DNA from 2 places in the Gudongella sp. DL1XJH-153 genome. Region 1 is predicted to be linked to the other one. Evidence: riboswitches for the same ligand, from Rfam matches in the RefSeq annotation. Region 1 holds a riboswitch; the other holds the start of a gene.
What was found. Region 1 has a riboswitch for fluoride ahead of ACOEN1_RS00320 (DUF1700 domain-containing protein). Riboswitches for the same ligand answer to the same signal wherever they lie in the genome.

Region 1 (7,479 bases):
GTCCTGATATCACTTGTTGTTCTCTCAAAAGTTGAGAAAAATGTATTTAGGGGAGCAAACAGGATGGTAACAGTAAAGGCCTTGGATAGATCGGGGCTTATAGGAGATATAGGGGTTATTTTCGGACGTCACAGTATCAGTATCAGAAATATTACCATAGAGGATATTACAAACGAGGATGACGACCCATCTGGCCTTATAGAAATCAAGTTTTACATTAAGAAACCCATGGGATTCGACATCGGAATACTCGATGAAGAGATACATCGGATAATGGGAGTTGAGTCAGTAAACTTAGAAAATGGTAAGATTGATAATAACTAACAAATAATGGGGGTAATAACATGCTTAATCAACTAAAGAAACCTGAGAATAACGAAGAAATTGCTATCATAAGGACAAATCACGGAGAAATTAAACTAAGACTATTTCCAGAAGTGGCTCCCAAGGCAGTTGAAAATTTTACAACACATGCTAAAAATGGTTACTACGACGGGATTAGTTTTCACAGATTGATAAACAACTTTATGATTCAAGGCGGAGATCCTGATGGCACTGGGCGTGGTGGAGAGAGTATTTGGAAAAAGCCATTTGAAGATGAATTCAGTTCAGATTACAGAAACATACGTGGTGCTTTGTCAATGGCCAATTCAGGACCAAAGACCAACGGTAGTCAGTTTTTCATTGTCCAGAAAAAGGATATTGAGGACAGTATAATCGATCAGATGAAAAAACTTGGTGAGAAAAAGGGTTTTTCAGAGGATGTTATTGAAGCATATAAGGAGAATGGCGGAACATACTGGCTGGATGGCAAGCATACAGTTTTCGGTCAAGTGTTCGAGGGAATGGATGTTGTGGATAAAATAGCAGAATTGCCTGTTGGAAGAAACGATATGCCGAAAGAGCCCGTTATGATTATGAAAATAGAAGTAACAAAACACAAAGAGTAGCTATGATGAAGAAAGCAATAGCCAGGTAAGTATAAGATTACGTATTGAACTTTAAAAAAGAGATAGTATGGATAGTCTCTGGAAGAGAGCTTTGGATGTAGAGATTTGAAAGAGTTACAGGCTACCAATTGCTTACAGAAAACGTTAAAAAATTCGAGTATTTGCGAGATTAAAGTGTTTTCGGAAAATGTTTGGTTAAAATACCTTGTTCATTTAAAAATCCAAATCACTAAAAATATTGCAGGCTAATTATGAAGTGCACCACAAATGCTAGATAAAAGACTATTATTTGGTGGTGTGCTTTTTTATTGCGAAATTCACTATTGTTTTGCCTGTAGGCATTTAACTCTGATCAAATTATTGATATAATAAGAAGGCCAAGTATAAGGAGGGACATAAATGCATCAATACAAAGGGAAACTGATAATACACACGGGATCCATGTTTTCAGGCAAGACATCAAGCCTAGAGAAGGAAGTAAAGAGATTTATGATTGCTGGGTACAGAACTGTTGCCTACAAACCATCTGTGGACAACAGATATCCAACATCTGAAATTGTAACACATGATAAGACTTCTCTTGAAGCTATTCTTGTGGATGACATAGATCACTTGTTGAAGCATTGTGAAAAGGTAAATCCGGAGGTTGTGGCAATAGATGAAGTTCAATTCTTAGGAGGAAACATTGACAAAATCCTGGAGGGAGTCAATTCACTGCTAAGTAAAAACATAACGGTTATAGTAGCGGGACTGGATATAGACTTTTCGGGCAAACCATTTGAAATACTAAAAGAGCTTATGCCAATTGCTGATTATTTGACCAAGCATCATGCAGTTTGTGTTAAGTGTGGAACAGATGCCTGGGTAAGCCACAGAAAAACCAAGGAAACAGAAAGAGTTGTAATCGGTGCAACTAAGGAGTATGAGCCTTTATGCAGATCGTGTTTCCTTAAGGATAAGAAAAAAGAGGATGCTATTGTAAATAAGAACCAGGTAACTTTTATTGATTAAAAATGATGGGATGACAATTGTCATCCCATTAACTATACTATTCAAAAAGTGTTATATTACCTGAAGAGCTTGCAAGGTCCATATTGTAGGAGCCTTCCTCCAGAGTCATCCTAAGATTGTATCCATCATTTTGTATTGATTTTGCGGAACCTTCATAGGAAATTCTTCCTGAGGAAGTTGTTGCCTTCACTTCAAGCGGAAGCCCTTTTAATGGACCGCTGCGGATATTTCCGGAGCTGGTGGTCACTCTAATATCACCCAATGGAACAATTGGACTAAAGGTAATATTACCAGAGCTACTGGCTATTGAAATTTTGCCAGTTGATGAAATGATTTCAATTTCTCCTGAAGAAGATACAATTTTGGTTTCTGATGCCAAGATCTGACCTATTCTAATATTTCCGGAACTCGATTCAATACTGGCAACATCTGCATCTATAAGTACAGCTTCAAAATCAGCAGAGGAAGATTTAAAATCCAAGCTTCCATCAAAGGTTGAAGGCAAGTATATCTCCAATTGAAGATTAGACTGAGAAACCGTGAATCCACCGGTTTCTGGTGTAACTGACACCTTAATGTTATTACCGATATCTTGAATATCAAGTGAAACAGCTCTATTTGACTTGTAACTTCCCTTTAAGGAAGCAATCAGTTCATCATTATCTGATGTATAAACTCGAGTGTTTGCAAATGTACTATGAATTGAAACTGAGTCGATATTCTCCGAAAGATTCGTACTTTTTGACTCATCAGCTTCATATGATTTCAGATTGGAGAAAATATTGATGCGTTCAAAAAAGCTTATGTCTCGAATTCCCACTACAGTCTTGTTTCCATCTTCAACAACTTCAATTCCATCCCAATTGATTGAAACAGATTTACCATTCTCATTAATCATTATTCCTCCAGAACCAATTTCAAAAGTATCTCCGTTGTTAGTTATTTCTATTCCCCCTTCTCCTGCGATATCGTCAATATTGAAATCGTCGATATAAAGAAGAGAATATATTCCCACCCCAAATGCAATAAGTACTACTCCTGCAAGTATTAGGGATAATCTTTTTAAATCCATTTAATTCCCTCCTAACTATTTATAACCTTCTTATTCCATTCAATATACATTGAGGCGAGCCTGTAGAATAGTTTGCTCAGATAAATACCAAATATAAAAACCAAAGCGCCCAGGGCACTTAAACCGATTCCGAAAGCCAAAGAAGTAAGCATTCCAGGGACAAATCCTGCCATAAAACTCGTGAAGGGAGCACCAATCATTAACCCCACTCCACCGACAACAAAACCTATACCAGCTCCAAAGATTCCTACAATAACTCCAAGCACTGCCACCGCTGGTCCTGCCAGGAATACAATATTAAGTCCCAGCAATAATAGGATAATCAGAAACCTTTTTACACCGTCATCTGCTGGTTTTGCTGTAGCGGTATTTGGGTTTGCCTTTTCTTCGGGCCCAATTGTGCTTAGTATACTTTCTGCCACTTCTTTTGGAGATCCCAGTTCAGCAGATATTTCATCATCCGTTTTACCTTTATCTCGTCCAATATTAAAATGTTCTTCGTAGTCAAGTAATACTTCTCTCAACTCACTTTCGCTTAATTCAGCAAGATAAGATCTAAGCCTTTTTAAATACTCAGGGGAATTGACCCTATAATAAAAAAGCTGATGAGTCTGTGAAAATAAAAAATCACAGAAGTCATCAGCAAATTTGCGGTTCAAGCTAAGCTTAGGGAGAACTTCATTCCCAATAATATGAATTTATCATAATCAGTATTAATTTTCAACATGTCAAAACATTTTTTTCTTTACCATGAAAAGAGCCAGAATAGTTGATAACCCTAAAGAAATTGCGATTATTATAATAAACGCATAAGGCTGCATAGACAAAGGAACAGGTACATTCATTCCAAAAAAGCTTGCAATCATTGTAGGAATAGTAAGTACAATTGTCACTGAGGTTAAAAACTTCATTACAATGTTTAGATTGTTTGAAATAATAGAAGCAAAAGCGTCCATCATTCCGCTTAAAATATTGCTATAGATATTGGCCATTTCAATAGCTTGCTTATTTTCAATAATAACATCTTCAAGTAAATCTTCATCTTCAGGATATTTTTTAATTGCATCAAGTTTGAGCATTTTTTCAAGAACAATTTCATTACTTCTTAAAGAAGTAGAAAAATAAACTAAGCTTTTCTCTAAATCCAGAAGTTGAATTAATTCTTTGTTTTTCATAGATTTATGCAGTTCACGTTCAATATTAAGGCTCATGCGATCAATTTGTTTCAAATATTGAAGGTAATAAGTTGCATTTTTGAAAAGTAATTGAAGTATAAATCGACTTTTCTTGAAAGTGTAGAAACTTTTAATTTTACCAGACATGAAATCATTTAGTAATGGGATTGCCTTTAGGCATACTGTTATAATATTTTCACCTGATAAAATGATTCCCATAGGTAATGTTGTATAAATCTTTGATCCATCATTTTCTTCAAAAAATGGAACATCTACTAGAATGAGCGTACAGTTCTCATCTACTTCTATTCTTGATCGTTCCTCTTCATCAAGAGCTGCTCGTAAATGGTCTTGTGGAATTGAAAATGAATTACTTATTATATTGATTTCTTCCTCTGTTGGTTTAATCATATTAATCCAGATGTTATCTTGAATTTCATTTAATTGGATTAAAGATTCATTGAGTGTTTTAAAATACTTGATCATAATAATCTCCTTTCAATACTTAGAATAATGTGAGCACACAAAAGCGATCTTTATGATTACATGTCTCAAGCATTTTTTCTCACAGTAAACTTAGTATACGGGATTAATACAAGATATAATCAAGTATACATAAAGGTAATCATATAGATAGGATTAAGGTGCTTTATTAAATTTTGGTTGTAACAACTATGTTCAGGACCACTATCCATATATCTCACCTCTTTCTTAACATGAAAAGTATTAAAACCATCTAGCAATTATACATCAGTTGCCAAAACTATTCAATAATAACATTGATAACTAGCGAAAAAGAGTATTATACAACTGCTTCATTGGCTCTAAAGACACCACTTTGAGATAACAATGCATCAACCAAAGTGGATTTACCTGCGTCTACGTGGGCAATTACCGCCACGTTTAAAATTTTTTGTTTTTCCATAATTCCTCACATCTCGTATGTTTTCAAGTAACTAAACTAGTATACTACAATAAACACCTTCTGCATACCCCTGATTCATAAACTTAACCATCATAAAAATATAATGCCTAAACTTATCTTTCTTTTATAAATTTTTTTCATGTGTTAAAATAAAAATTAGGAGGCAAAAAATGAAATCCAATCATTTAATACTTACAGCAAAAAATCAACGCAACGAAAAGGGCTTATGGTCACTCATAGATATATTTCTATTAACACCCGCAGTTTATATTGTTTTTTCATCCTTGCTTTTTATCGCCCTTGACCCCATCAGTGCCACTGTGCCATCAACTTATTTTATGGAAGTCCTAAAGTTTTCCAGCATTCATTTGGGTATCAGCTTCATGGTCATGGTTTTATCCATCTGGTTTGTGGTTAAAACCATGGAACACAGGGGCCTTAAGACCCTAGGCTTTCAAGCAAAAAAGCCATTGGTCAAATATGGTTTTGGCTTTTTAATAGGCTTTATCATGATCAGCCTGACCACCCTATTAATTTTATTATCTAAGAGTGGTCAGCTAAATGCTGATCATATACAAGTTTCTGGTTATTCCGCCCTACCAACCGTTCTTATTATGCTTGTAGGTTGGCTCATACAAGGAGGGGCAGAAGAAGTATTAACAAGAGGCTTTATACTGCCTAAACTTACTTATCGCTATAATCTCTTCTTTGGTGTTTTTATATCTTCATGCCTATTTTCCTTACTACATTTAGGTAACCCTGGCATGGGATGGATTCCCATTATGAATTTAAGCCTCTTCGGTTTATTTGCAGCCCTTTACAGCTTATATGAAGAAAGTATCCTAGGCATTTGCGGTCTCCACAGCGCTTGGAACTTTTTTCAAGGTAATGTCTATGGTTTTCTTGTCAGCGGCACTTCAGCCAAAGGTGGCAGTCTTATGGGCATTGCACCCAATGAAAAGACGCTCCTCAATGGGGGGGACTTTGGTCCAGAAGGTGGTTTCATTGTATCTTTTGTTTTGGTCGTTGGCATAATAATTTGTATCTTTTATCTTATAAAAAAAGAAAAACAAGGTGTGGCTTAAATGCCCATCTTGTTTTTATCCTTATCTTATAAAAATCTATGTAGTATAAACTGATCAACCAATACAAAGGCCCCTAGTATGAAAACATAGACAGAAAAAATCTTCAAACTCTTTTTAGCAATGAGTTCCATCATCAATTTAATGGCAAAATAGCCAGAAATCCCTGCAGCAAGGGTCCCTGCAACAATGGGTCCTAAGGACCCTAGGGTCTCAATCTCGGCTAAGTCCTTAAACTGGAATACCAAAGATCCTAAAATGGCTGGAATGGACATTAAAAAAGAAAACTTAGCCGCAAAACGTCTGTCTAGTCCCTCAAATAAACCACCTGCTATGGTTGAACCCGCTCTTGAGACCGCTGGAAAAATAGCAGCCCCCTGGGCAATACCCATAACAATGGCATGTCTAGGTTTCATTTCTTTTAAAGTTTTATGGCCAGGTTTTTTAGACTCAACAAGCCATAGTAGACTACCGGTAATGATAAAACCAAAGCCTAGGGTTGAGCCTGTATCAAAAGCAGATTCTACAAAATCTTTTAGTAGCAGTGCTATAAAAATAGTCGGTAGGGTTGCAAGAACAATATAAACACTTAACTTTTGAAAGGGTTTCTTCAACATATCCCAAATATCTTTTTTAAATATGACAATTACAGCCAGTAAAGTGCCCATATGGACCATAATTGTAAAAAATAAGGTACCTTCCTCAATGCCAAAAAGCCTTTGAAGCAAAACCAGGTGTCCTGAACTGGACACAGGTAAAAATTCTGTCAAACCTTGAACAATGCCTAATATAATTGCCTGTAATATACTCATCATAACCTCTCTTTACTTTATCCTTAATCAGTTTAGCACCTAAATTCTGCGTTAAACTGATTCATAATTACATTTCATCAAATTTACGAAGAATTTAAGTTCCGATTACTATATTCTACCATAAATAAACCTTCTTTTGAATAATTTTTCTAAGTTTTCTGTAATAATATATGTTCCCCCAAAACACCACCATAGTAAATAAACCTCATAGTGTTTTACGAAGCTAATGTTAGCAGTACAATTATTAACTATCATTCATGAACGGTTATACCAAACAGTTTCATACACTTTCCAATAAGGGTAGGTTTCACCTATTTTCATGATTACAGACCTTGCAGTTTTTATGATTTTTCCTGCAAGAAACACATACTTTAAGCGAAACGTCTTAATTTGTTGCCTGTATTCAGTGATTGTTAAAAAATCAAACTTAAACAATAAAAACAAGTTGTATG
Region 2 (7,479 bases), on a different contig from region 1:
TGCAGGAGGAGCAGTAAGTGAAAAGTATGCACCAATTGCTGCTGAAAAAGGAATTCAGGTAGTTGATAACAGCTCAGTTTTCAGAATGAATCCGGGAGTTCCTTTGGTGGTGCCGGAGGTTAACCCAGAGGACATCAAAAACTCAAAGGGAATAATCGCCAATCCAAACTGCTCGACCATTCAATGCATGCTACCCTTAAAGGCACTGCAGGATGCATATGGAATTGAGAGGGTTGTATACTCAACCTACCAGAGCGTTTCAGGGTCAGGGACCAAGGGGCTCAGGGATCTTGATAAAGGCTTGGCTGAATTCTATCCATATCCAATAAATGGTAATGTGCTTCCTCATATAGATGTATTTCTTGATAATGGCTATACCAAGGAAGAGATGAAAATGATTCAAGAAACAAGAAAAATCCTACATGATGATGAAATGAAGATTACTGCCACAACCGTAAGGGTTCCTGTGAGATTTGCCCATAGTGTATCAGCAAATATTCAGCTGAAAAGAAAATTTGACATAAATGTAGTAAGAAAAATCCTTCAGGGCTATCCCGGAATCATTGTAAAGGATGACCCGGAGAAGGCTGAATATCCAATACCACAGGATGCAGAGGGCAAGGATGAGGTTTATGTAGGTAGGATCAGAAGGGACTTCAGTCAGGAAAATGGCTTAAATCTTTGGATCGTTGCAGACAACATCAGAAAAGGCGCTGCAACAAATGCTGTACAGATTGGAGAGCTTCTTGTAAACAATTGGGAGGAAAAAGAATGATTAACATAGGATTACTTGGATTTGGAACAGTAGGACAAGGAGTATACAGGATTCTCCAGGACAAGGGTGAGGAATTGGTAGCCTTGCTTGGGACAGAAATCGAGATAAAAAGCATATTGGTAAGAGATCTCTACAAGGAACGGAAAACTGAAGTTCCCTTAAGTAAGTTAACTCTTAATCCAGAGGACATTGTAGGAGATGATGATATAGATATAGTCGTCGAGGTAACTGGCGATGTGGATCTTAGCTACAGATATATCAGCAAGGCATTTGACAGAGGAAAGCATGTAGTAACTGCAAATAAGGCCGTTGTATCAGCATATTTTGAGGAGCTGTCACACTTGGCTGAGGAGAATGATGTTTACTTCCTTTATGAAGCGAGCGTTGCAGGTGGGATTCCCATTTTAAAACCACTAAAAGATCAGATTAGAGCCAACAGTATTTCAAAGGTTCAAGGCATACTCAACGGAACCTGCAACTATATCCTTACTAGGATGACAGATGAAGGGCTTGCATATGATGATATTCTCAAGGAAGCCCAGAATTTGGGATATGCAGAGGCTGATCCTTCGTCTGATGTTGAAGGAATTGATACCATGCGGAAGTTGAGAATACTTTCAACCATGGCACTTGGAGCCTCTGTAACCGAGGACGATATAATCTGTGATGGAATTGATTCAATTTCAGGTCTTGATATAGGTCTTCTGAAGGAAATGGGAAGAAAAGCAAAGCTGATTGCTGAAGTCCGAATAGTTGAAGGAGGATATCAGGCAATAGTTCAGCCGAAGGCTGTACCATTTGGAAGCTATTTTTCAGGCGTAAATGGAGCGGAAAATAGCGTTTCCATTGTGGGCAAATACTCAGGAGTTCTTGGTTTTCAGGGGCCTGGGGCAGGAATGTATCCAACTGCAAATGCAATTTTGACAGATGTCATTGACTGCATTCTTGAGACTCAAAAAAAAGTAAATCCATTAAGAGGGAAAAGACTTGAAAATAAGAATGAGGATATCAGTGGAAACTATTATCTAAGAATATCTGATTATGATGAGACCATGGAAATACCCGAAAAATATATTAAAGAGATTATCCATGACAAAGGTGGAGAATTTGCATTTATAACTGAAAAGGTCAAGCTTCATGACCTTCTGTATAAGCTTGCTGAGCACGAAGACAAACCTTTTTCACTGATTGCACTGGTAGAGTAGGAGGAGAAGATGAAATATTACAGCACTAGAAACAAGGACAATAAGGTTTCTTCAATGGAGGCCATCATAAGGGGAATTGCAGAGGACGGGGGACTGTTTGTGCCAGAGAGCATCCCAACACTGTCTGAGTTTGAAAGTCTAAAGGACTTTTCATATAAAGAGCTGGCAAAATTGATTGTTGGGATGTATTTTGATGATTATCCGGAAGAGGATATTAATGCAGCCATAAACGGTGCATATGGAGAGAAATTTGGTAACAAAGAGCCGGTAAAACTTGTGGAAAAAGCTGGAGTGCATTTTCTGGAGCTTTTCCATGGACCGACCCTAGCATTTAAGGACATGGCTCTTACAGTCCTGCCATATCTTATGAGGTCAGCACTTCTAAACAAGGGGATTGAGGAAGAGGTGGTGGTTCTGACAGCAACATCAGGAGACACAGGCAAGGCTGCCTTGGAAGGCTTCAGAGATGTTCCGGGTGTAAATGTTGTTGTCTTCTATCCTAAAGACGGAGTAAGTGAATTGCAGAGACTTCAAATGGTTACACAAAGGGGCGACAATACTCATGTAGTTGCAATAGAAGGCAATTTTGATGACGCACAAAAGGGCGTAAAGGATATTTTTGGAGATGTTGAATACAATAAGGAACTAAAGGAGAGTGGCTACGTATTGTCATCTGCAAACTCCATTAACATCGGAAGATTGATTCCTCAGGTTGTATATTATGTGTACGGTTATCTGAATCTGCTGAAAGAAGAGAAAATCAAAGCCGGCCAGGAAATAAACATAGTTGTGCCAACTGGAAACTTTGGTAATATACTTGCAGCTTACTATGCCAAGGAAATGGGTCTTCCAGTTGACAGACTGATATGTGCATCAAATGACAACAAGGTCTTGACCGATTTCTTTGAGACAGGTTTATACGACAAGGAAAGAAAGCTATTACTTACATCTTCTCCATCAATGGATATTTTGGTTTCAAGTAATCTGGAGAGGTTCCTTTTCCATATTTCAGGGAAAAATCAGTCTGCAATTCAGGATATGATGGATAAGCTATCAAAGGAAGGCTCCTTCAGATGGTCAGATTTCAGCAAAGAAGAGATTTATGGTGAATTTGCAGATGAAGTTGAAGTTTCTACAAGCATTGATAAAATGTTCAGGGGGGAAGGCTATGTTATGGATCCCCATACGGCAGTTGCATACAGTGTCTATAAGAAGTTTTTAAAGGAAACTGGTGATGATAAGCCAGTTATCATAGCATCCACTGCAAGTCCCTTTAAATTCCCGGGAAAAGTTATTTCATCAATGGGCAAGACCGTTCCCAAGAATCTGTTTGAGGGAATAGAAATAATTGCTGATGCAATGGAGGTAGAGATACCTTCCCAGGTTTCAGAGCTTGAAAACCTGCCGGTTTTACACAGACAGACATGCAAAAAGGAAGAGATGAAGAATGCCGTTCTTGAGCTTCTTCAGGGAGGGAAGTCAAATGATTAGGATAAGAGTACCGGCCACAAGTGCAAATCTGGGCCCAGGCTTTGATGTCATGGGTCTTGCCATAGACAGATACAATGAATTTTCATTTAAGGCAAATTCAGGATCCACAAAGATAGATTCAATGGTTCATGAGGGATACAACATGGTTTTCGAGCATCTTGGAAGAGATCCGGAACCTGTTGAGATAAAAATAGATGCGGAGATCCCAATCGCAAGAGGCCTTGGATCATCATCATCCTGTATAATCGGGGGAATGATGGGTGCCAATGAAGTGCTGGGCCGCCCTCTTGAAAGAAATGATATTCTAAGGATTGCAACATACATGGAAGGACATCCGGACAATGTTACACCTGCTCTGCTGGGAGGGGTTGTGATTTCAGCCATGGAGGAGGGAGAGGTCTACAGTATCAGAATACCTTTAAAAAACAACTATGATTTTATAACCATTGTACCTGATTATCACCTACCCACTGAGAAGGCAAGGGCGGCTTTGCCAGAACGAATTCCACGCAAGGATGCCATTTACAATGTAAGCCGTGCAACCCTTCTTGTATCTGCCCTTATGACAGGACAGGATGAGATGATCAAGATAGGCTTTCAGGATAAAATGCACCAGCCCTACAGGGGTGACCTGATTCCGGGCTTTGACAAGGTAATGGCTGCGGCTGGTGCATTGGGAGTTCTGGGTTCATACCTAAGCGGAGCTGGATCAACAATCATGTGTATAGCCAAGGAAGGGGACGATCAGGTCTTCAACAATGTCTCCCAGTTCATAAGTGAGGAGTTTCCAAGCTGGGATGTATACAGACACAAGCTTGAAAATGAAGGTGCGAAAAGAATATTGTAATTGACCTTTGGGCAATAGAAAGGTTATAATTAATAAAGAAATTAAATCATTATAGGTGATGGGGTTCACCATTGACTGCTACGGCTAATGACTCCTGTCTGGGACTTTAACAAGTCCCTGGCAGGAGTTTTTTGATGTATTATTTTAGGGGGGATTTAAATGGCAACTAGTCTTGGAATCATAACAATATTAGGTCTGGCGGCAAATTGGATATTGGAGAAGCTTAAGATACCCGGTCTCCTGGGGATGCTCCTTGTTGGAATTGCAATGGGACCAAATGGACTGGATTTTATTAGCCCGGAGTTGATGAGGGTTTCAGCTGATTTTAGAGAAATAGCCCTGATTATCATACTTTTAAGGGCGGGTCTGGGTCTGGACTGGGATGTGCTAAAAAAAGTAGGAAGATCTGCCCTTGGATTGAGCTTTATCCCTGGAGTTCTTGAAGGTGTAACTATAATGTTGATTTCAACTTTGATATTTGATTTTACACTTATACAAGGGGGGATTTTAGGGTTTATAATAGCCGCAGTATCTCCGGCTGTAGTGGTTCCTGCAATGCTTCAACTGAAGGAAGAAAAAAGAGGTGAAGACAAGAATATACCTACCTTGATACTTGCAGGAGCATCACTTGATGATATTATTGCAATAACAATTTTCACCAGCTTCCTGGGATTGTACGGCGGTGAAAATATCAGTCTAGCAGGTCAGCTTCTTCAGATTCCTCTGTCAATAGTCACAGGAGTTGGAGTCGGATTTGCTGTAGGTCTTGTATTCGTTAGTATATTTGAGACCCACCACATAAGGGATACAAAAAAGGTTCTGATGATTCTTGGTGCTGCAATCCTTCTAATGGGATTTGAAGATCTCATTTCTCGGAGGATTCCATTTTCCGGATTCCTTGGAGTTATGACAATAGGATTTGTAATACTCCTGAAGAGGGGAATTGTAGCCAAACGGCTCTCGGTAAAGTTTAATAAGATTTGGATACTTGCAGAAATTCTATTATTTGTTCTTGTTGGAGCACAGGTGGATATAAATCTGACACTCCATGCAGGGGGATGGGGACTTTTGATAATAGCTGCAGGACTTGTTTTAAGATCAGCTGGAGTTTACATTGCACTTCTTGGCACTAGACTCAATAAAAAGGAAAAACTCTTCTGCGCTGTGGCATATACTCCAAAGGCAACAGTACAGGCTGCAATTGGAGCTGTACCTCTTGCATATGGAGTTCGGGGTGGCGACCTGATACTTTCAATGGCTGTTCTTTCAATAATCTTGACAGCTCCACTGGGAGCGGTGGGTATAAGGTATATGAAAAGGTATTTAAGCTCGCAAACAGAAAAAAGACAAGAGGAGTGAGAACAGTGACAAACAAGAAGGGGATACTGGTATTGATAATATCCATTGCTATTCTGGCACTGATATATCGAGTTCTTCCCGACAGAATTCCGGTACTATTCTGGCTGACGGGAAACTATCTTTATGCCCCAAGGGAATTTGTATTTGCATTTGCCATAATACCATTTGTGATTTACAAGACATGGTGGAGCTAAAGAGTTGTGGGTTTATGTCTACGATATGTCGGGTAAATAGATACTACAAATGTTAATGCATGTTTATTAAGGGGTTTTTCTTATGATGACACCTGAATTAAAATCAAGTATTGTAAGGCTTGCAACGGAGAGCAATGTAAAATATAAAAACCTTAATATTAGAAGGCTTATTTCCAATATGGACAAAAACTTTCGTGAAATCACTAAGACCTACAATGATTTATCAGATATTGCTTCCAGGGAAGATGATTTGATATTAGGTATATCATGGATTCTAGACAATTATTATAAGATAGAGGAAGAGTATAGTAAGTTAAAGGTATCCTCAACTAAAAAAGATAAGTTGATTCTCGGGATATTGACAAATACTATTTTCAAAGGCTACCCTCAAATCTATCATATAGCTACAGATTTAATAGAAAATACCAAAGGTAACTTTGACGAAAACACAATTATAGATACATTGAAAACCTACCAGAACATTAAGGTCTTATCAATAGCAGAAATATGGATTTTCAGTACCATGCTTATCTTTGCCATTATGGATAAGATAAACGAAGTATCAACAGAAATATTAAAAGCACAGGAAAACAAGCTTAAAGTGACATCCATGCATTCAGAGGATCCGGAAACAGTATTGAACAACCTGAAAAAGGAATTTGAATACAATCCAACTTTGTCTCCCATATATATTGAAGCCTTATATAAAAATTGATTAACAATCAAAAAATGTACTCAAAAACATATGATTATCTGGAATCAAAGCTCAAGGAAAGAAATACAAACTTGGAAAACACAATATCTCTTTCTCATGTGAGTCAGTCCAGTACAAATATTTATATCGGAAATCTTATCTCCTCTTTAAATAAGGTTTCCAAGTTTAATTGGAAAGTCATCTTTGAAGAGGTTTCCATTGTAGAAAATATCTTAAGGAAAGATCCCTCTGGAATATATGGACAAATGGATTTCAACTCAAGAAACCACTATAGAACGAAACTCGAAAAGATCTGCAAAAAATATGATATTGAAGAAGTTAAGGTTGCATCGGAAGCAGTGAGACTATCCAAAGAAAATGATGGGACTTTAAAGGAACGGCACATCGGATATTATATTGCAGGAAAAGGAGACAAGGATTTACTGGAAAGTCTAGATCTTAAAATGAAATTCAGGCTAAGAAAAGAACAGCTAACATATCTTTACATAATAATCATATCCATACTGGGTGTTCTTTCATTTGCCATCGCCTTTCAATATTTTGGCAGGGAGAATTATAATATGGCTGCTGGAGTATTACTTAGCTTAATGGTTGCCATATTGGCAAGTGATTTTTTTGTAAAATCCGTAAACTATTTTTTACAAAAACTCTACCCCATCAGTTTTTTGCCGAAATTGGAACTCAAAGATGGTATTCCTTCAGAATCCAAAACATTTGTTGTCATTCCCACACTCATAACATCAGAAGAACATGTGGAAGAAATCTTTGAAAAGATAGAGGAATATTATCTTGCAAACAAATCGGAAAATTTATATTTTGCTTTGCTCGGGGAGTTTATGGACTCAGACAAGGAATCTGAAGATAGAGATGATATCTTCATAAAAACTGCAAAA

Region 2: it holds a riboswitch for fluoride, as region 1 does, so the genes downstream of both, ACOEN1_RS02850 (cation:proton antiporter) here and ACOEN1_RS00320 (DUF1700 domain-containing protein) in region 1, are expected to answer to the same signal.

What each region holds. Positions count from the first base shown of each region.
Region 1 covers NZ_JBMEMN010000001.1:66,749-74,227, reverse strand. Annotated here, with positions in the region: gene ACOEN1_RS00340 (MgtC/SapB family protein) at 1-324, shown strand, start outside; gene ACOEN1_RS00335 (peptidylprolyl isomerase) at 345-950, shown strand; gene ACOEN1_RS00330 (thymidine kinase) at 1,350-1,961, shown strand; gene ACOEN1_RS00325 (DUF4097 family beta strand repeat-containing protein) at 1,999-3,033, opposite strand; gene ACOEN1_RS00320 (DUF1700 domain-containing protein) at 3,045-3,692, opposite strand; fluoride riboswitch at 3,657-3,728, opposite strand; gene ACOEN1_RS00315 (magnesium transporter CorA family protein) at 3,762-4,694, opposite strand; partial or broken gene ACOEN1_RS00310 (GTP-binding protein) at 5,017-5,133, opposite strand; gene ACOEN1_RS00305 (CPBP family intramembrane glutamic endopeptidase) at 5,304-6,218, shown strand; gene ACOEN1_RS00300 (undecaprenyl-diphosphate phosphatase) at 6,245-7,027, opposite strand; gene ACOEN1_RS00295 (IS1380 family transposase) at 7,283-7,479, opposite strand, start outside.
Region 2 covers NZ_JBMEMN010000003.1:83,985-91,463, reverse strand. Annotated here, with positions in the region: gene ACOEN1_RS02870 (aspartate-semialdehyde dehydrogenase) at 1-775, shown strand, start outside; gene ACOEN1_RS02865 (homoserine dehydrogenase) at 772-1,980, shown strand; gene thrC (threonine synthase) at 1,990-3,471, shown strand; gene thrB (homoserine kinase) at 3,464-4,318, shown strand; fluoride riboswitch at 4,364-4,422, shown strand; gene ACOEN1_RS02850 (cation:proton antiporter) at 4,478-5,677, shown strand; gene ACOEN1_RS02845 (hypothetical protein) at 5,683-5,871, shown strand; gene ACOEN1_RS02840 (hypothetical protein) at 5,954-6,586, shown strand; gene ACOEN1_RS02835 (GH36-type glycosyl hydrolase domain-containing protein) at 6,601-7,479, shown strand, end outside.